Regions from separate parts of the Oceanisphaera sp. IT1-181 genome, predicted to be linked through region 2. Evidence: riboswitches for the same ligand, from Rfam matches in the RefSeq annotation. Region 2 holds a riboswitch; each other region holds the start of a gene.
What was found. A riboswitch is a leader RNA that binds a small molecule or an ion and turns the genes downstream of it on or off. The one in region 2 is predicted to bind thiamine pyrophosphate.
Positions count from the first base shown of each region.

Region 1: linked by a shared signal. The riboswitch ahead of R0134_RS10955 (TonB-dependent receptor) and the one ahead of R0134_RS15675 (sodium:solute symporter family transporter) in region 2 are both predicted to bind thiamine pyrophosphate.
Region 3: linked by a shared signal. The riboswitch ahead of thiD (bifunctional hydroxymethylpyrimidine kinase/phosphomethylpyrimidine kinase) and the one ahead of R0134_RS15675 (sodium:solute symporter family transporter) in region 2 are both predicted to bind thiamine pyrophosphate.

Region 1 is NZ_CP136856.1:2,456,392-2,463,427, forward strand. Features, by position in the region: gene R0134_RS10945 (cytosine permease) at 1-160, shown strand, start outside; gene R0134_RS10950 (NAD(P)/FAD-dependent oxidoreductase) at 661-1,869, shown strand; TPP riboswitch at 2,072-2,176, shown strand; gene R0134_RS10955 (TonB-dependent receptor) at 2,257-4,335, shown strand; gene R0134_RS10960 (DUF2339 domain-containing protein) at 4,624-7,036, opposite strand, start outside.
Region 2 is NZ_CP136856.1:3,522,877-3,529,912, reverse strand. Features, by position in the region: gene pyrC (dihydroorotase) at 1-752, shown strand, start outside; TPP riboswitch at 1,019-1,146, shown strand; gene R0134_RS15675 (sodium:solute symporter family transporter) at 1,252-2,694, shown strand; gene R0134_RS15670 (RNA-binding protein) at 2,958-3,230, shown strand; gene R0134_RS15665 (DUF1456 family protein) at 3,232-3,741, shown strand; gene R0134_RS15660 (Gfo/Idh/MocA family oxidoreductase) at 3,823-4,857, opposite strand; gene R0134_RS15655 (FAD-binding and (Fe-S)-binding domain-containing protein) at 5,100-7,036, shown strand, end outside.
Region 3 is NZ_CP136856.1:3,420,018-3,427,053, reverse strand. Features, by position in the region: gene polA (DNA polymerase I) at 1-1,450, shown strand, start outside; TPP riboswitch at 1,598-1,709, shown strand; gene thiD (bifunctional hydroxymethylpyrimidine kinase/phosphomethylpyrimidine kinase) at 1,749-2,639, shown strand; gene R0134_RS15225 (putative monovalent cation/H+ antiporter subunit A) at 2,927-5,227, shown strand; gene R0134_RS15220 (Na+/H+ antiporter subunit B) at 5,224-5,655, shown strand; gene R0134_RS15215 (Na+/H+ antiporter subunit C) at 5,655-6,002, shown strand; gene R0134_RS15210 (Na+/H+ antiporter subunit D) at 5,999-7,036, shown strand, end outside.

The DNA.
Region 1 (7,036 bases), 1.1 Mb from region 2:
GCGGGCCTTCTTGGTCTACGGTCTGTCCTTCGTCTGCAGCCTAGTGCTCATCGACTATGCGTTCTTTGTCGGGCTGGTAGTGAGCGTGTTGGGCTATTACGTGATAATGAAACCCATTGTCCGTCCTGCCGGTGTCGCTGCAGTTCCCGCAAAATCCTGAGTCTTTAGCGTTAGTTGTACCTTTGGCCCCCTTTGGGGGCCTTTTTTGTTATTGGAGTCTATGGTCTGCCAAACTGACATCGCCAGTACCATTAAGACGAATGAAAAAATCTTCTCAGAGCACAAAACAAAACCATGCTTTAAAGCAATGAAAGTGGTCGCTACTGCCTTATAATCGCCAGCGCAATTAGAGTTTGCTTAAGCTTTTCTTATGAGGGCCAACCCATCAAGTTACCTATCGAAACAGAGAATGAAGTAGAGAGTTCTGCAGCAGCCAGCTGGGCGCCTTGTCCTAAGTGTCAGGGGCGCGGCCGGATCAGTCAGAAGATCCGCAAGAAAGTGAAGCTCAGCTATCAGGCAGCGCTAGCGCAGTTTGAAAAGAACGGCGGCACGGCTCCTGCTCTCCCTAAAGCACACTTATCTTCATGCCCAAACTGTGGCGGATCTGGACTGATCGCGGCTCTTACCCCACCGGTAGCCGATACAGAAAACTATCCAACTGTGGCGATCATTGGAGGCGGCATTGGCGGCGTAGCATTGGCGGTGGCCTGTTTACACCGTGGCATTCCGTTCACCCTTTATGAGCGCGATAGTGGCTTTGAAGCTCGCTCTCAGGGTTATGGCCTCACCTTGCAACAAGCGAGCAAAGCCATCGAAGGCTTAGGTATTTTCTCTCTCGATAAGGGCGTGGTGTCTACTCGCCATGTGGTACACACCACTGACGGCAAAGTGCTTGGCGAATGGGGCATGAGAAAGTGGCTGCACTCAGATAGCACTTCTGCGCCTAAGCGCACTAACGTGCATATCGCCCGTCAGTCTTTGCGCTTAGCGCTGCTGGAACAATTGGGTGCCCACCTGAATGAACTCCCAAATACACACAGCTGCGTAAAATGGGGCCATCAGTTGGTCGACTTTAAAGAGACTGATAAAGGCGTTGAGCTGAGCTTTGAGGTGAACGGACAAATACAAAGCGCCAAAGCGGACTTGGTGGTGGGTGCCGATGGTATTAGAAGTGTCGTTCGCCACTTAGCTTTGGGGCACGACATAAGCTCCCTGCGTTATTTGGATTGCATGGTGATCTTAGGGATCTGCCCATTAAGTGCGCTTGAAGGCGTAGACAGTGATTTACTGGACTCTGCTACGGTATTTCAAACCGCCAATGGCCATGAGCGTATTTATATCATGCCCTACGACGCCGATTCTGTGATGTGGCAATTAAGCTTTCCTATGGCAGAAAACGAAGCTAGAGCCTTGAGTGCCCAAGGCACTGCAGCGCTAAAGGCAGAAGCCTGCAAGCGCACCCAGTGGCACTCGCCCATTCCGCAGATTTTGGCAGCCACTCAGGATGCACAAATTTCTGGCTATCCGGTGTATGACCGCGCCTTACTCACGCCAGAATTATTGGCAAGCGCAGGTCCCATTACATTGCTTGGCGATGCGGCGCACCCCATGAGCCCGTTTAAAGGGCAAGGCGCTAACCAAGCGTTGCTCGATGCATTATCACTGGCACGCATTATTGTCAGAAGCTGCCGGCCACAATCGAACTGGCGCGATGCAGGCATTCGCAACCGCGTGTTAGGCGAGTTTGAAGCTGAGATGCTAGAGCGCAGCGCCACTAAAGTGACGGATTCAGCAGACGCGGCGCAATTTCTGCACTCGGATGTGGTGCTGCATGAGAGCGATGAACCTAGAGGGCGTTGTTTAAAGTAACAAATGCTGAAAACAAACAGGCACCTAAATAAAGCTGATACAGAAAGATGAATTCAGTCACCAGCCGCGCTCACTAGAGCGCGGCTTTTTTGTTGAGGCCCCTTTTGTTAAGGCCCCGTCGCAGAGGAACAACAGCTTTGCTGTATAAATCTCGACCTTAATGCCTAAATAGGTATAATGCAGACTGACTTATAACCATAAGTCATATCCTAAGGGGTGGCAGTTACGATTGCCTGAGATGCGCAGACGCGAACCCTTTGAACCTGATCCGGCTAATACCGGCGTAGGAATAGGAAGCCGCAACGCTTTGCTCTGCTCTCACCTGCCTGCTCTCGTCGTTACCCGGTTTTCGTATCTATAACCTATAGATCTATGCGGAGACTTGAAATGCCAAAATTACCTTTTTTACCCTCAGCGGTATCTTCAGCCGTGGCTTTAGGCCTAATGGCCGCGTTACCGACTTATGCAGTCGCGGCTGAGGTTTATACCCTAGACACCACCACCGTTACGTCCAGCTTTCGTGATGACAGCCTGCAAGAAACTGCGGCCAGCGTAAGCGTGATTGATGAAGCTGAGCTCAATAAGCCCGGCAACAATCATCTTGAAGACGTATTGGCGCAAACGCCTAACGTAAACTTGAGCGCCGGTGCCTCGCGCGGCAAATATTACCAGATCCGCGGTGTGGGCGAGCGCAGCCAGTTTATTGGTGCAGTTAATCCTTCGGTAGGTGTGTTGGTCGATGGCATAGACATGAGCGCCATGACCTTAGGTGCCACCTTGCTGGACACTAAACAGGTAGAAGTGCTGCGTGGCCCACAAAGTAGTTTGTATGGCGCCAACGCCTTGGCTGGCCTAATCAACATTAGCGCCAATGAGCCTACCGACACCTTAACAGGTGATGTGGAACTGACGGTGGCTGAGTACAACACCCAGAACTTAGCGGCGGCCGTAGGCGGGCCTATTAGCGACAATGTCTCCTATCGCGTTGCCGCCCAGCGCAATACCAGCGATGGTTTTGTGAAAAACGATTACCTAAATCGCGACGACACTAACAATATTGATGAAACCCTGCTGCGCACTAAGTTTCGCATTGCCGTCAGTGAAGATTTGGACTTAGACCTCACCGCCTTTTACGCCAATGTTGATAACGGTTATGACGCCTTTTCTCTGGATAATACCCGCCATACCTTATCGGATAACCCAGGCCACGACCGCCAAGAAACGCTGGCACTGTCGGGTAAAACGACTTGGTATGGCAATGAGAACTTTATTCAGGAAACATCCATCAGCGTCAATAAGAGCGATCTAGAATATGGTTTTGACGTAGACTGGACCTATCCAAGCCTACACCCTGACACCTACAGCGCCACCGATAATTACCAAAGGGACGAGCGCGGTGCCACCGTCGATGTGCGCTTTATTTCCACCGAAGAGTCTCGGCTATTTAACGACAGCACCGACTGGACCGGCGGCCTATATTATTTTCATCGCAGCTCAGATTTAACCCGCGATTACACCTATCTGCCGAGCACCTTTACCAGTGAGTATGACGCGAACCGCTATGCGGGTTACGGCGAACTCTCCACCGGGCTGACCGACAAGCTTACCTGGATCAACGGCCTGCGCTTAGAAGAAGATAATACCCTCTATAGCGACAGTGACGGCAACCGCAGCAAGCCCACCGAACTATTATGGGGTGGGCGCATGGCGCTGGAATACCAAACCAGCGAGACCCAAATGCTCTATGGCTTGATCGCTCGTGGCTACAAGGTGGGCGGCTATAACTCTAACGGCAAGTTGCCTGACACACTGCGCAATTTTGATTCCGAAACCCTGTGGAACTACGAGTTAGGTGCCAAACATAACTTGTTAGACGACAGCTTACACACCCAAGTGGCGGTGTTCTTTCAGCAAAGAGACGACGCGCAAATTAATGGCTCACGCACAGTGGTGCGCCCAGATAACTCCAGTGAATACGTAGATTACACAGCCAATGCCGATCGAGCCTATAGCTACGGCTTAGAAGCCCAAGCTCAGTGGCAAGCGACGCACGCCGTGCGTTTGCACGCCAGCCTAGGCTTGCTACAAACCGAGTTAAAAGAGCCCGGTGCCAACTTTGATGGCCGCGACGCGGCACACGCTCCCGAATACCAATTTGCGCTTGGCGTGAGCTTTGATCATGGCAGCGGCTGGTTTTCAGGCTTAGATGTGGAAGGTAAAGAGGCGTTTTATTTCTCCGACAGTCATAACGCCCGTTCGGACGCCTATGCACTGCTCAATGCGCGCTTTGGTTATCAGTTAGATAACTGGACTGTGACCTTGTGGGGCAAAAATCTCACCGATGAAGAATATGCGGTACGTGGCTTTGAGTTCCCGAACGACCCGCGTAAAGGCTACATCACGGAGCAGTATGTACAGCAAGGCGCACCACGCATGTTTGGCCTGACCACCAAGTATTCGTTCTAAATAATCAGCCTGTATACGCTGCGCAAGAAATAACAAAAGCCGCACTCATTGAGGGCGGCTTTTTTGTTGTGAGACGTACATCAGCACAACTCATGAGCTAAAGCAGGTGGCTACAAAAGACGGGCTGGTCTTTTAGCTTGGTGGTTAGCGCTACCTTTTCCTCTTTACTGTCTGAAACCGTTCCGCCTGCGGCGCAATGCGAGAGCAAGCGTTCGCCTACAACAACCATGTTTCTTTTTAGCCCGGCGCTTGGTGCTAGGCGTTTGTTTATGTCGTCCCCTTCACTCTTTACCCATCCCCCTTCACCAAGCCTGCTGCCCGCTGCACTTTTTGGTGCATCCATGCCAAGCCTAATAACGCCAAGCCTAAGCCCATAAAGGCGGACACACGCCACAGGCCTTGCAGGCCGTCCATATCGATTAAGAAAATCTTGGCGATCACCAGCCCCAATAAAATCATGCCGGCTTTATAAATCAGCGGATAGCCTTTTTTAGTGGCATAAGTAATGCCAATAATGGCGTACAGCATGCCCACCACTGAGTAGGTATAGAGCTCTCCGCTATTCAGGCCAGACCAAAGCTCCATATCACTGCCGCGCCAGAGCTGGCGTATTTCAAGGGCGCTAAACAACATAAAGGCCCCTCCCGCTACCACCAATGCCCACTGTCTGATCGCCACCGATTTTGGTAGCAATTGAGGGAAACGATTGAGCATTATCGCCAGTGCTAATGCCAGCAACACGGGGCCACCATAAGCGGGCAGCAGCATATTAAATAGCCGAATGTCACTTATCTCAGCCCCGCCCCACCAAGGGTTATACACGCTTATCAATACCAGATAACTGAGGCTAGACAGGCCCAGCAGTAGCAAAGCACAGCCACCATATAACCAAGCCAACTGTTGAGCGGCGCGGCCACGCAGCAGGTAAGTCATACTGAGCCCACCCCACAACAGCGTATTAATGGTGGCTTCGGTAAAGCTGTATTGCTGACTAAAAATATCGCCATCGTAGAGCCAATAGCGCAGCTCGGCACCCAAAAATAACACCAACAAGTGCAGCGTGGCGGCTTCCAGCCAAGGGCGAATGGCGTCACTGCGGTCGGATAAATAAGTCGCGATGCCAGCCAGTAACGTGCTACCGCCGTAGGTCCATAACACCCAGCTCCATGGGCTTAACGTTTGGTTAAGCTCATAACTCGCCAGCCAAGGATTAAAGGTAAGGCGCGCCACTACGATGGCCAAGACCACTTTTAATAACAGATACAGCTGCGGCATCCGATACTGGCGGGCTAACCACACTAGACTGACAAACTGCACCGCCAGCGCCAGCGTGAGTGAGGCCTCGCGCAACGCCATGGTCACCGCCAGCGCATAACTGATATGACTCGCCAACACAGCCCAAACGGCGCCGTTCTGTACGGCTAAATTTTGTACGCCTGTATTTTGCACATCTTTAGAAGGTTGCAAGAATTTGGCTAAGGCACCATATACGGTGGCAGCCAGCAAGGCACCCAGCGCCCAATCAATACTGGGCTCAATGCCGTGCAGCAGTATCCAGCCCAAACTTAACCACACCAAAGGGCTGAGCAAGGTAAAAGAAGCCCAACATTTTGATGTGGGTTGTTGGCGCCACTGCCACCAGCCTACTGCTGCACACAACAAGGCCGACAACAGCAAATAACTGATAAAGGAAACGTGCAGCTCAAGCGGCAGCTGCACCAGATAAATCATGTCTAGGCCAGCTCGTGTCACATAAGCCAACCACCCCAACGCACTGGCGATCACCGCCGCCCAAGGTAAATACCAAAATGTATGTTGTTGAATTGAGTTAGGGCTGGCCCACACAGACACAGGTAATAAAGCGGGTATTTTTAGCGTCGGCAGCCATAACACCACCGGCCAAATCAGCAGCCAGCTCCAGAACAGCGGGCTGGGGCTAAGACTAGGCTGACCGGCAATGGACACGCCCCACGCCAATAACAGGCTCAGCATAGCCGCGCGTAAATGACGTGCGCCGACCTGATCTTTATCCGTTAACAGCACAAAAATGGCCAACAGCACTGCCAAATATAGGGGGATTTCAAACCCTATTACAGGTGCGATTGCTTGCGGCGTAAACAATGCCGCCAGCCACCATAAGAGCGCGCCCGCCAAGGTGGCATACCAAAGCCAATCACGAAATACAAAGCGCATCAGCAACAGCGAGCTAAAGGTAATTAAGACACTGTAACTCAGCACAAAGGTGATACTGCCTGCATCACTGTCGATTAATAGCGGCACTATATAAGCACCACTCAAGCCCATCAGCGCCAATAAAGGGCCGTGCAGCCGTGCTAACACCATAGTGCTCAGCGAGACAACCGCCAGTAGCGTTAAACCAAGCAAGGGGCCTATCAACTGATAATGATGAATGCCCGCCAACAAGGCCGCATACAAAGTCACGCTGCCGCCACCGGCCAGTGCGGCAAAAATTTGATCGCGGTACCCATGGCGGCGGCGTAAATATTCGGCTGCAGTATGCAATACCGCACCCACACTGAGCGCCAGCAACAGTTGCAGCACTGGGCCCAATAAGCCTTCGCTTACCGAATAGTGCACCATAAAAATACCCGCCAGTGCCAAGCTCAAACCACCGAGCCACACCATCCAGTTTTCTTTGAGAGACTGCATAAATGGCGACGGCAGCGGCGCTTGAACTTGA
Region 2 (7,036 bases):
AAATCGTGGCCTGCAAGTTGTATCCAGCGGGTGCCACCACCAACTCGGACTCCGGCGTAACTGACGTGAAGAATATTTACTCAGTGTTGGATGTGATGCAAGAAACCGGCATCTTGTTGTTGGTGCACGGCGAAGTGACCGACGCCAGCGTGGATATTTTCGACCGCGAGAAGGTGTTTCTTGAGACTATCTTGCCCGACGTAGTGCGCGATTTTCCTCAGCTGAAAATCGTACTCGAGCACATTACTACCGAGCACGCGGTTAAGTTTGTGGAGCAAGCCGGTGATAACGTAGCGGCTACCATTACCACGCATCACTTGATGTTTAACCGTAACCACATGCTGGTGGGTGGCATTCGTCCGCACTATTACTGCTTACCGATTTTAAAGCGCAACACCCATCAGCAAGCGTTAGTGCGCGCAGCCATCAGTGGTAATAAGAAATTCTTTATCGGTACCGACTCGGCGCCGCATTTTAAGCAAAATAAAGAAACCGCCTGTGGTTGCGCTGGCGCTTATACCTCGCACGCCGCCGTTGAGCTGTATGCAGAAGTATTTGAAGAAGCGGGTGCTCTGGATAAACTGGAAGCCTTTACCAGCCATAACGGCCCAGACTTTTACGGCCTGCCACGCAACTCAGACACCATTACCTTGGTGAAAGAGACCTGGTCTGTGCCCGCCACCCTGCCCTTAGGTGGTCAAGAGTTGGTGCCCATCCGTGCCGGTGAAACCATCAGCTGGATGGTGAAGTAGCGCCTAGCTAATACCGTAGAGGCCGATTTATCCGGCCGGTTTTGCGCAGCAAAACGATAAGCACCAACCTAGATAAAAAGCCCTGAGCCAAGCTCGGGGCTTTTTTTCGCCGTCATTCTGACGTATGTCAGGAGCTTGGTTTGGAAATATCATCTTGTTTGATCACTTTATGCCGCTACGTGCCATCGGCCAGCTAAAGCGGCCTCTACCTCCCACCTCACGTAAGTCCAATGTTTGACAAGCGTCACTTTTATTCTTACTCTCATTGTCATTCCTGGGGGAGCCTAAGGTGTAGAAATTACACCCAATTTGGCTGAGATTCCGCTACTTGCAGCGGTAACCCTTAGAACCTGATCCGGATAATGCCGGCGAAGGGAAGGAACTGACTTACCCTCACTCCCCACCTCTGCGACCGTTGTTACCCGGCATACTATCGCCCATATAACCGTCAATGACTGACGATGTTAATCATGTTTGCCTTTTGGCAAAGGGAGAATACATGCTACTCAGCACTACCGAAGCCATTTTATGGCTCTGCTTATTTGCCGCCATGTTTGCTATTCCAGGCCTCTATTATGCGCGCCGCCAGCAAGACAATATCGAAGACTTTGTCGTGGCTCGCAATAGTCAAAACGGCATATCCACTATGCTGACATTATTAGCCACCACGCTCGGCGCTTGGATATTATTTGGCCCGGCAGAAGCCGCCACGTGGGGCGGCATAGGGGCGGTGATCGGCTATGCACTGGGCTCACTTGCGCCCCGCTTTATGATGATCCCCTTAGGTAAAAGGCTGCGCGAGCTGATCCCAGAAGGCCACACCCTCACTGAATTTGTGCTGCATCGCTACGGTAAAACCATGTATGGCTTCGTGATGGTGATCATGATGTTCTACATGTTTATCTCACTGACCGCAGGCCTCACCGCCGTCGCTAAAATGGTAAGTTTGCTGGCACCCGTGCCTTTGTGGGCTACTGCTTCTATCGTAATGTTGGCCACCCTGCTCTACACCTTATACGGCGGCCTGCGCGTCACCATTTTTACCGACCGCCTACAGATCATAGTAATACTGCCGTTTTTATTACTGCTGATTATGTTTGGCTGGCAAGCGGTGGGCGGCATTGGGCCCACTATCGCCGGCCTCAAAGAAAAAGCGCCAGAGCTACTCAATCCCTTTGATATGGGTGGCTTTAAATCCGGCCTCACCTTCTTTATTGCGGTAGTGTTAACCGGGCTTTTTTACCAAGGCACTTGGCAGCGTATTTTTGCCGCTCAAGATAATAAAGCCATTCGTAATGGCTTTATCGTCAGCGGTATCTTGAGCTTCATCTTTATCTTTATCATGGGCCTATTCGGCTTAGCCTTCGTGGGCTTAGGCTTAGCAGGTGATGGCTCGGTAGCCGTGTTTGATGTGCTGCTGTCTAACATTCCGTTGTGGTTTGCCATCGGTTTATTGCCCTTTGGCCTAGCCTTGATTATGAGCAGCGCCGACTCCACCATCAGCGGTATTTCCAGCATGATAGTGGTGGACTTGCGCCGTCTGTTACCGGATTTTAGCGCCAACCGCCTGCTGGGTTTATCCCGCTGGTTGATAGTATTGATCTCTATTCCGGTATTGATAGTGGCGTCTCAAGGCTTTAGCGTCTTGTATCTGTTCTTATTGGCCGATCTCTTATGTTGCGCCGCGGCCTTCCCGGTGTTCTTTGGCTTTTATAGCGCTCGTTATCAGGCTTATAACGCCGTGCTCAGCACCGCCGCCGGCTTAATCGCAGGCCTGTGGCTGTTCCCAGCCCCTGGTGCGCCAATCGAATATCTATTGGAGTCATTCTTACTGGCGAGCTTAGTACCTGTGCTGGTCTCTGTGTTATTGCAGTTTATGCCTAACCGCCAGACCTTTGATTTTTCTATCTTGCGCCAACGTATTCGCAGTTTAGAAAGTTAGTTTTAAACCATGACGTCACACGGTTAACACGTAAAATGATCACAAGCCGGCCCGTAAAGGTCGGCTTTTTTATGGACGCCAATCTCGGTGCTATCCTCTAAATAGTCAGGCATAAGCAGGCAGACGTTAGCCAGACAAACTGCTACACTCGCGACCCCTTGCATTAAGCATTCAGGCTTATGCCAGCCCATTTTATAAACAACCACTTAATGAACGGCTTATCATCTTAAGATAAGGCGCCAACATATTATTTTGGAGAATCCATGAAGATTATGATCCGAGGCTTATCTCGCCTCACTACCGAAGAAAAAATCTTAGCACTGCTCGCCCCTTACGGCTTAGTGCAGTACTTCCATCTGGTTATGGATCCTAATACCAATAACTCAAAAGGTTTTGGTTTTGCCTTTATGCCAAACCCTGCTCAAGCTAAAGCCGCCATCAAGAGTTTGAACGGTATCGAAGTAGACGGTGAAAAAATTCGCGTGAAAAAAGCCGAAGATAAGCCAGAAGAAGCTAAAAAAGTGGAGCCAAAATAATATGACTAATAACGATATTTTACGCCGCGTGCGCTACTCACTGGACTTAAAAGATGCTCAGTCACTCGCCCTGTTTGCTCAAGGTGGTATTGAGATTGATGAAGCGCAGTTTTTAGCCTTGCTCGCCAAAGAAGAAGATGAAAACTACCACAGCTGCAGCAATGAGCAGCTATTGGGCTTTTTAGATGGCTTAGTATTACAAGAAAGAGGCCCACGCGAAGGTGGACCTGCACCTAAGACTGAAGGTGCCGAGCCGATGAACAACCAAGTCTTTAAGAAGCTGCGCGTCGCCTTGCAACTAAAAGAAGATGATATTTTAAGCTTGCTGGCCTTGGCCGGATTTATTGTAAGAAAGCCTGAGCTGACTTCTTTGTTTCGCAAACCCGACCATAAACACTTCAAACCGTGTGGCGACCAGTTCTTGCGGAACTTCTTGCAAGGCCTAGCCCTGCAACGCCGCCATGGCGCAGAGCCTAGCGCTGAAGAAGATGCCGACCAAACTGCCGAGTAAGGTTAAGTAGGGTCGATACTTAAAGAAAGAGTATTCGACCACTTTACTCTTTATAAAAAATACTAAGCCAGCAGCAGACGATTATTCTCTAAAGCTGGTAGCCGTTAAGGGCAAGGTACGACCTTCTACCGAGCTCTTTTCTGCAATATTAATAATATTAAGTCCATCTAATGCGTCTTGCATGGTCACAGGTGGCGGCGCTTCGCCGCGAATTGCCTTGGCCGTGGCTTGATAGAAATAACGATAACCACCCACCTCAGACTCAATCACTTGTGCATCATCATCCGAATAGAAAATACCGTAGTCCGCTTCCGCCTCTTTCGCTAAATATGGCGAGTCCGGCACTATGCCGTTTTGCAGACGCTCTTCTTGCGGATCAAAACCACGCTTAATATAGCAGCCCAGTTCGCCCTGTAACTTAAAGCGCAAACTCGGTCCTGGATGATAGGGACTGGAATGCAAAATCACTTCTTTATCGCGATAATGCAGCAGCACATGAAAGTAGTCCGTCACTTTGCCACCTGGGCGCATCGATAAACAACGGCCCGTCACCGCTTGTGGCTTACCAAATAACACCAACGCCTGATCGACTAAATGCCCGCCTAAATCAAACCAAATACCGGCACCCACACCTGGGGTTTCTACGCGTACCCGAGGGCGAAAGCGATCAAAGTGGGATTCAAAACCATGAATTGGGCCCAAGGTGCCATCTGCCAGTAATTTGCGTAACGTTAAAAAGTCACTGTCCCAGCGGCGGTTATGAAATGGGATCAAGCACAGGTTATTAGTTTCAGCTAAGCGCATTAACTCTGTACCTTGATGCAGCTGAGTCACGGTGGGGTTTTCCATCACCACATGCAGCCCCAAGCTCAAGGCCTTGCGCCCTAACTCGTAGTGCACTTCGTTAGGAGCTGTGATCACCACTAGCTCTGCACCGGACTCGGCCAGCATCAGATCCACATCAGTGTACACAGCGACATTTGGCCATTCCTCTGCCGCCAGCTCTGGCTTAGAGGTGCTAATGGCGACCAGTTCAAAGTCCGCCAAGCTATCGATAAAAGGTAAATGAAAAATACTGGCAGACTGGCCGTAGCCGATAATGGCGGTTTTAATCACGGTTAACCTCGTTAAAAATCATATTTGTTATACCATCAGAGAAAACTGCCACTCAAGCAACACAGGCTCAAGTAGCACAGTAAAGTCGCGACAGTTAGTGTCTTACTCTAGCCTAACCTGATGTTGTCGATAAATCAGAATAAACTGACGCTTACCTTTTTATACCAGAATCGGTTAAGCCAAAATCATAAGCAGGCCTTATCATAAGACGCAAGCACAGCCACAGCTAAGGAAGCACTTTGATGGCATCTCGTTACACTTTATTACTGGCGGCGCTACGCAAGATATTACCCGCCGCGCGTATTATTACCGATCCTGCGCTGTGCTTAGCACTGGGCACAGACGCCAGCTTTTATCGACTGTTACCTAAAATGGTATTGCGCTTAAGCAGCACCGCAGAAGTTATTCAGGTACTTCAGCTATGTAGCGAGCACGCCATTCATTGCACCTTTCGCGCTGCGGGCACCAGTTTGTCGGGCCAAGCCATCTCCGACTCGGTACTGATCACCTTAACCGATGACTGGCGCGGCCACACCATGAGTGAAAACGGTCACCTCATTACTTTACAGCCAGGCGTAATAGGTGCACACGCCAATAAATATCTGGCACCGTTTGGGCGCAAGATAGGCCCAGATCCCGCGTCTATCAATAGCTGTAAAATTGGCGGCATCGCCGCTAATAATGCCTCTGGCATGTGCTGTGGCACGGCCCAAAATTCCTATCAAACCTTAGCGGGCTTAAGTGTAGTTTTAGCCGACGGTACCTATCTTGATACCCGAGACGAATTAAGCAAGGCGCGCTTTGCCCAGTTGCAGCCGCAGTTACTCAGTGGCTTACAAGCATTGCATCAGCAAGTGTTAGCCAACCCGGCCTTGAGTGAGCGCATCCGTCACAAGTACCGATTAAAAAATACCACCGGCTACAGCCTGAACGCCCTGCTAGATTTTACCGATCCCTTCGATATGCTGGCCCACTTGATGATTGGCTCCGAAGGCACGCTGGGCTTTATTAATGACATTAGTTACAACACGGTACCCGATCATGCCTTTAAGGCCTCTTGCCTTTTGGTGTATGCCGATATTGAAAATACCTGCTTGGCGGTCACCGAATTAGCCGACACTGCTGTTGCGGCAGTTGAGATAATGGACGGTCGCGCCCTGCGCTCCATTGCCAATCAGGCCGGTATGCCCGACTTTATTCAAACCTTAGATTTAGAAGCAGCGGCGCTATTAATAGAAGTACACGGCGCTACTCAAGCCGAGTTAGCGCAAAACTGCGCTCAAGCAATGGCCGCCATTGAGAGCTTCACACTGCTTGAGCAGGTAGCGTTCACGCAAGATACCAAGTTGTGCGCTAACCTGTGGGCCATGCGCAAAGGCATGTTTCCGGCGGTGGGAGCGGTACGTGAAACCGGTACTACTGTAGTAATTGAAGACGTAGCGTTTCACGTGAAACATTTAGCGGCGGCAGTGCGTAAGTTAACGGCCCTCTTCGAGCGGTTCGGTTATCACGAGGCCATTATCTTCGGTCACGCCTTGGCCGGTAATCTGCACTTTGTATTTACTCAAGGCTTCGATAACGAGACTGAGCGCCAGCGTTACGGTGATTTTATGGCAGCCGTCACTCAGTTGGTGGCCGTGGAATATCAAGGTTCACTCAAAGCCGAGCACGGCACGGGGCGCAACATGGCGCCCTTCGTTGAGTTGGAATGGGGGCAAGACGGCTATCGATTAGTGCAGCAGATAAAAGCACTGTTTGATCCTCAAGGCATTCTGAACCCAGGCGTGATTGTTAACGCAGATACCCAAGCGCATCTTAAAAACCTTAAACCCTTACCCGCCGCCGATCCGCTGATTGATAAGTGCATTGAATGTGGTTTTTGTGAGGCAGTCTGCCCCTCCAAGAATTTAAGCCTCACGCCTCGCCAACGAATAGTGCTCTACCGAGAGCTACAACGTCGCCAAACTAATCACGAGGTGATAGACGACAGCTTAGCTCAGGTGTTTGAGTATCATGGCGTCGATACTTGCGCGGCCACCGGCTTATGCGAGCAGCGCTGTCCGGTCGGCATTAACACTGGCGACATGATGCGCAAGCTACGCACAGCCCGCTATCAGAAGTTTCAGCCCATTGCGCGTTGGACGGCTCAGCACTTTGCCAGTACCACTAAGGCAGTAGG
Region 3 (7,036 bases), 100 kb from region 2:
TGTACTGAACTCGGTACAAACGCGTCACGACATGGACAGCATGGCTAATTTCTTCTTAAATCACGCCACCACGCCCTTTGAGGCCATTGCCGGCAAGGGTGCTAAGCAGCTGACGTTTAATCAAATTCCCTTAGAAGAAGCGGCATTTTATGCGGCAGAAGACGCAGACATAACGCTGCGCTTGCACCATCATTTAGCCGAACAACTGGCCGCCGAGCCTGAGCTGCAAAGCGTATTTACCGACATTGAAATGCCATTAGTGCCGATTTTGGCTGAGATGGAGTACACAGGCGTTAAGATAGACAGCAAGCTGCTGGCCATCCAAAGCGATGAAATTGCCAAGCGTCTGAAAGAACTAGAGCTACAAGCTCATGAATTAGCGGGCGAACCCTTTAACTTAAGCTCGCCTAAGCAGTTGGGTGAAATCCTGTTTACCAAGCTGGCACTGCCGATTTTGAAAAAGACGCCTAAGGGCGCGCCTTCAACGGCAGAAGAAGTGCTGCAAGAGCTGGCGCTGGATTATCCGCTGCCTAAGTTATTGATGGAATATCGTGGCTTAAGCAAGCTCAAGTCCACTTACACGGACAAGCTGCCATTGATGGTGAATCAGCACAGTGGGCGCATTCATACCTCCTATCATCAGGCCAATGCGGCGACTGGTCGCTTGTCGTCCTCGGATCCTAACTTACAAAATATTCCGATTCGTACGACCGAAGGGCGGCGCATTCGCCAAGCTTTTATTGCCGAGCCAGGCTATAAGTTGGTGGCGGCGGATTACTCGCAAATTGAACTGCGCATCATGGCGCACCTCTCCAAAGATAAAGGCCTGCTCGATGCCTTCGGCCAAGGCTTGGATATCCACAAGGCCACCGCGGCGGAAGTGTTTGGCGTGGCGCTCGACAGCGTAACTACCGAGCAGCGTCGTCGGGCCAAGGCCATTAACTTTGGTTTGATTTATGGCATGAGTGCCTTTGGTTTGTCTCGCCAGTTAGGTATTGCGCGCCATGAGTCTCAGGCTTATATGGATATTTACTTTGAGCGCTACCCAGGCGTGCTCAAATACATGGAAGACACCCGCGCTCTGGCCGCAGATAAAGGCTACGTGGAGACTTTGTTTGGTCGTCGCTTATATTTGCCTGAGATCAACGCTAAAAACGGTGCGCGCCGTAAAGGCGCCGAACGTGCCGCGATCAACGCGCCAATGCAGGGAACCGCCGCCGATATCATCAAGAAAGCCATGATCAAGGTCGCGGCTTGGTTAAAGAGCCAAGCCGACGGTGAAGTGCGCATGCTGATGCAAGTACACGATGAGTTGGTGTTTGAAATTCGTGAAGATAAAGTCGAAGAGTTTAAACAGCAGATCTGCGATCTCATGGAGCATGCGGCCAGTATTGATGTGCCATTACTGGTTGAAGCCGGCGACGGCGATAACTGGGATCAAGCGCATTAACTGACAGCTGCACGCCGTACGTTATACGCGTTACGTTAACAACAAAGCACCGAGCCGGTTGGTTCGGTGTTTCTTTATGTATGACTTACCGCGTATGGCGTAAAGCGTACGGCTTTCTTTTCAAGGTGTAGGTCGCTATTATCCAACCATTGTTAGTCGGGGAGCCTTGGTCAAAAACCTAAGTGCTGAGACGGTAGATGCCGGACCCGCTGTACCTGATCCAGTTAATGCTGGCGTAGGAAACTAACGGGTAAGTGCCACTTTACCTGCAAGTCCTTCGCCCGAAGGAGCTTAATAAATGTCCACTCAGTTCTCTGCTAATGCAGCAAATAAGCAAAAACCTCATCACCAAAAGCCACATCACCAAAAACCAATAGTCCTCACCATTGCCGGCTCAGACAGCAGCGGTGGCGCGGGTATTCAAGCGGATATTAAAGCCATTTCTGCCACCGGCGGTTACGCCTGCTCTGTGATAACGGCCCTCACTGCACAAAATACTCAAGGCGTGACCGCAGTACACCCAACGCCGCAAGCCATGATCCAAGCGCAATTAGACGCGGTATTCAGCGATTTGGCCATTACTTCGGTGAAAGTAGGCATGCTCGGTGATAGCGAAACCATTCGCACAGTAGCGGCGGCGTTGCGCCGTTATCAGCCCCAGCATTTAGTGGTGGATCCTGTGATGGTGACCGCCAATGGCGACATGTTGCTGGCGGACGATGCGGTGCATTGCTTGCGCACCGAGTTGCTGCCGTTGGCGGATGTGATCACGCCTAACTTACCGGAAGCGGCGGCTTTATTGGGGGTGGCGATTCCTGAGTATTTGTCTGACGTAGAAGCCTTATTTGCCGGTTTACAGCAGTTGGATTGTAAGGCGGTATTAATCAAAGGCGGCTTCTTGCAACAAGAAGCGCGTAGCCCAGACTGGTTATTAATGGGTGGTCAAGTGCGCTGCTTCGATACGCCGCGCATTATGACGGCGAATACCCACGGCACTGGCTGTACTTTATCGGCGGCGCTGGCCAGTTATTTAGGTCAAGGTTTTAGCTTAGAAGAAGCCGTAGAGCGGGCTAAGCACTATATCGATCAGGCGATTTTGGCTGGCAGTTTAGTGCGTATCGGCCAAGGCCGAGGTCCGGTGGAGCATTTTTTCGCTACCAAAATAGGCCCGACCCGACTTGTACCATAAATAAAATATTGGAATCGCTATTGCATATAGAGTTGGTGAATACTTAGATCAATCTCTCAATTAACGTTATCAAGCGGGCGAAAAAACTGTGGCCTGCTTGCGTTTTACTAGGTCGACTTGTAGTATCGATCGCCATAATAATATAAAAATAATCGATTAACTGATTGATAAGCTTATTGATAAATAATCGAAATAGCTTCTAACTATAGCCTCTGCCCAGTGTTATCTCTTCCCTATTTTTAGCTTATTCTATTGCCTGAACAGGCAAGGAAAGGAGGCATTTTCCTATGCTTGTTGCCATTTTATCGGGCTTTATTTTAGCCTTTCTGGTGCCACAACTGTCTCGCATTATGGGCGCGAAGATTGGTTGGTGCCTGTCGGTACTGCCGGCGGCATTGTTTGGCTATTTTTTAACGTTTTGGCCGGCGGTGACCGCAGGCGAAACGCTGCATTATCATTATTCTTGGATACCCAGTCTCAATATTAATCTGAGCTTAATGGTCGATGGCCTAAGCCTGATGTTTGCCTTGCTGATCACCGGCATTGGTACTTTTATCTTTATTTATGCGGGCCGTTATCTACAAGGCCACCGAGATATTCATAAGTTATTGATGTATTTGCTGGCCTTTATGGCGGCGATGTTGGGCTTGGTATTATCCAGCAACTTGATTGCCATGTTTGTATTTTGGGAGCTGACCAGCTTTACCTCCTATTTGCTGATCGGCTTTAATCACGAACAAGAAAAAGCCCGCAAGGCCGCCTTGCAGGGCTTTTTTATTACCGTGGCGGGTGGTCTTGCCTTGATGACCGGCTTGATTTTACTGGGCCATATAGGCGGCAGTTTTGAGCTCAGCGAGCTATTGGCCCAAGGCACCTCATTACAAGACAACCCGCTGTTTATCGCCATGATGGGCTTGATACTGCTGGGCGCCTTTACTAAATCAGCACAAACGCCGTTTCATTTTTGGTTGCCTAATGCCATGGCGGCCCCCACTCCGGTGAGTGCTTACTTGCACTCGGCGACCATGGTAAAAGCCGGCATTTATTTAATGGCGCGCTTACAACCCATGATGGCCGGCCATGAAGTCTGGACTACTACGCTGTCGTTATTTGGCGGCGTGACTATGACGGTGGGCGCCATTATGGCGGTGTGCAGTACCGATCTTAAACGTATCTTGGCCTTTTCGACTGTCATGGCGCTGGGTACTTTGACCATGCTGATTGGCATCGGCACGCCTCATGCGCTAGAAGCGGCCATGGTATTCTTGCTGGCCCATGCCTTATATAAAGGCGCGCTCTTTATGGCCGCTGGCACCTTGGATTACTCCACCGGCACTAAAGATGTACGCGACTTGTCGGGCCTGCGCATCTATATGCCGCACACGGCGATGTTTACCACTCTTGCCGCCCTGTCATTGGCGGGTATTCCGCCTTTGTTTGGCTTTATCGCCAAGGAGCTGATGTTTAGTGGTGCTTTAGGCAGTACTAAACTGGCCGCTTTATTAACTGTGCTGTGCTTGATTACCGCTATTTGCATAGTGGCGGCCAGTGCCTTGGTGGCCGTTAAGCCCTTTTATGGCCCTTATAAAGTCACACCCCGAACACCGGAAGAAGCGCACTGGTCGATGCGCTTAGGCTTCACGGTGTTGGCGCTGCTTAGCCTGCTATTTGGCTTAATGCCCAGCTTGGTTTCTCCATTATTACAGGCGTCAATCGCGGCCATTAACGGCGGCGCTAGCGTCGAGCTGGATCTGGCGTTATGGCACGGTTTCAATCTTCCGTTATTGCTGAGCGGTGTGGCGTTATTGTGCGGCGCACTCTTATATTGCTACTGGAATAAGGTTCGCGAGCCGTTAAGCAGTGCCATCGATTTCTTGGCTTATGGGCCTGAGCGTGGCTATGAACACATTATGCAAGGCCTAGTGTGGATTGCCGATAAGCAAACGCGGGTGCTGCAAAACGGCTATATGGCCAATTATATTTTGACTATCTTGCTGACCACCATTGGCTTATTAACCTACGTCTTCTGGTCTGAAGATGCCTTCGTCTACTCCTTATCCTTTGAAGGAGTGCGTTTTTATGAAGTGGTGATAGTGCTGCTAATGATGGTGTCGGCGGTCTATGCCTGTGGCACTACCTTGCGTTTAGGATCTGTGGCGGCCCTTGGTGTGTTAGGCTTTGTGATGGCCATGGTCTACGTGTTCTTTAGCGCACCAGACTTAGCCATTACCCAGATTTTGGTAGAAACCCTGACCGTGATCATGCTGGTACTGGTGTTATTCCGCTTACCGCGTTTTCAGGAGCTATCCGGTCGTGTGGTGCGCTGGCGAGATGCCGTCGTGGCCGCAGCCTTTGGTGTGCTGGTAACCATGATGCTGCTTACCGTGCATCAAACTGCCCTGCCGGGTGAGCGTATCTCGGATTATCTGGCCGCTAACAGTTACGTGCTGGCCCATGGTCGCAATATAGTGAACGTGATCTTGGTGGACTTTAGGGCGCTCGATACCTTAGGCGAAATCTTCGTGTTGGCCTTGGCGGCCATAGGCGTGAACGCCATGATCCGCCTTCGCGATGAGGCTAAATCATGAGAACAGATACTTCCATAATTCTACAAACCGCCACCCGCATGCTGGTGCCGCTGCTGTTATTGTTTTCCATTTTTTTACTGTTGCGCGGCCATAACGAACCCGGCGGCGGCTTTATTGCGGGCTTAGTGGCATCGTGTGCCTTTGGCTTACACCTGTTTGCCTTTGATGCGCGCAGTACCCGTGTGCTGCTAAAAGTCGAAAGCCAGCATCTGATGGGCGTGGGGCTGTGCATGGCGTTGGTTAGCGGCATGGTCGGCGTGCTGTTAAAAGGTCAGCCTTTTTTAACCAGCCAATGGGCCGCGTTTTATGTGCCAGGCATTGGTGAGTTAAGCGTGAGTACGCCTTTATTGTTCGATATCGGTGTCTATTTAGTGGTGATCGGCGTGGTGTCGACCATTTTACTGTCGCTAGATAAGTCGGAGGATTAATGGAAAACCTATTCGCATTCGTGATTGGCGGCCTGTACGCCACCGCCTTATTTATGATGCTCAGACGCAGCATAGTGAAATTGGTGATCGGGCTGATGATTTTATCGAACGCCGCCAATTTACTGATTTTAACCGCCGGTGGTTTGGTGCGCGGCGCGCCGCCTTTGATCCCCGATCACTTAGAGCGTGTCACCACGACCATGGCAGACCCTTTGCCGCAGGCGCTGATTTTAACCGCCATCGTGATTAGTTTTGGGGTTCTCGCCTTCGCCGTGGTGCTAATTCACCGCGCTTATGAAGTGATTGGAGCCGATGATATGAATGAAATGAAGAGCACCGACTCGTGAATATAGCCATAGTTCTACCTATTTTTATTCCCATGCTGGCCGGTGCCCTCACCTTGGCCTGTTGGCAATGGCGCAACGTACAGCGCTGGTTATCCTTGTTATCGGGCACAGGCCTGTTGCTGGCGGGCATTTATCTGTTTATCCAAGTACGCGAGCAAGGCATCTTGGTCGCCTACATGGGGGATTGGGCCGCACCCTACGGCATTACCTTAGTGGCGGATTTACTGAGCGCCATTATGGTGTTGGTGACCGGCATTGTGGGCTTAAGTGTGGCGGTTTATTCGCTGGCGACCATGAGCCAGAAGCACGAAGCCTTCGGTTATTATCCACTGCTGCATTTGATGTTAGCGGGCGTGGCGGGCGCGTTTTTAACCGGCGATATCTTTAACCTCTATGTGTGGTTTGAGATCATGTTGGTTGCCTCGTTTGGCTTGATGATCTTGGGCGGCGAGCGGGCGCAGATGGAAGGGGCGGTCAAATACGTCACCCTAAACTTATTATCCTCGGCGTTATTCTTAACGGCAGTGGGCTTGCTCTACGGTTACGCGGGCACGCTGAACATGGCGGACTTAGCCGTCAAATTAGGTACCGGCGAACAGCCGGGTTTAGTGACGGTGATTGCCATGCTGTTTATGGTGGCCTTTGGCATTAAGGCAGCGGCCTTTCCGTTGTTTTTCTGGTTACCGGCGTCTTATCACACACCACCGGTGGCGATTTCGGCGGTGTTTGCCGGCTTGCTCACCAAGGTGGGTGTGTATGCGCTGTATCGCGTCTTTAGCCTGATTTTCGTACAAGATATCAGCTTAACCCATCATCATATTTTGATGGGCATGGGTATTTTTACCATGCTCACCGGGGTACTGGGGGCGGCGGCGCAGTTTGAAGTGCGGCGCATTCTCTCGTTTCATATTGTCAGCCAAATTGGCTATATGTTAGTGGGTTTGGCGTTATTTACGCCGCTCGCCATCGCCGGCGGCGTCTTCTATATTTTTCACCATATAATCGTGAAAACGAACCTGTTTCTGATCAGCGGC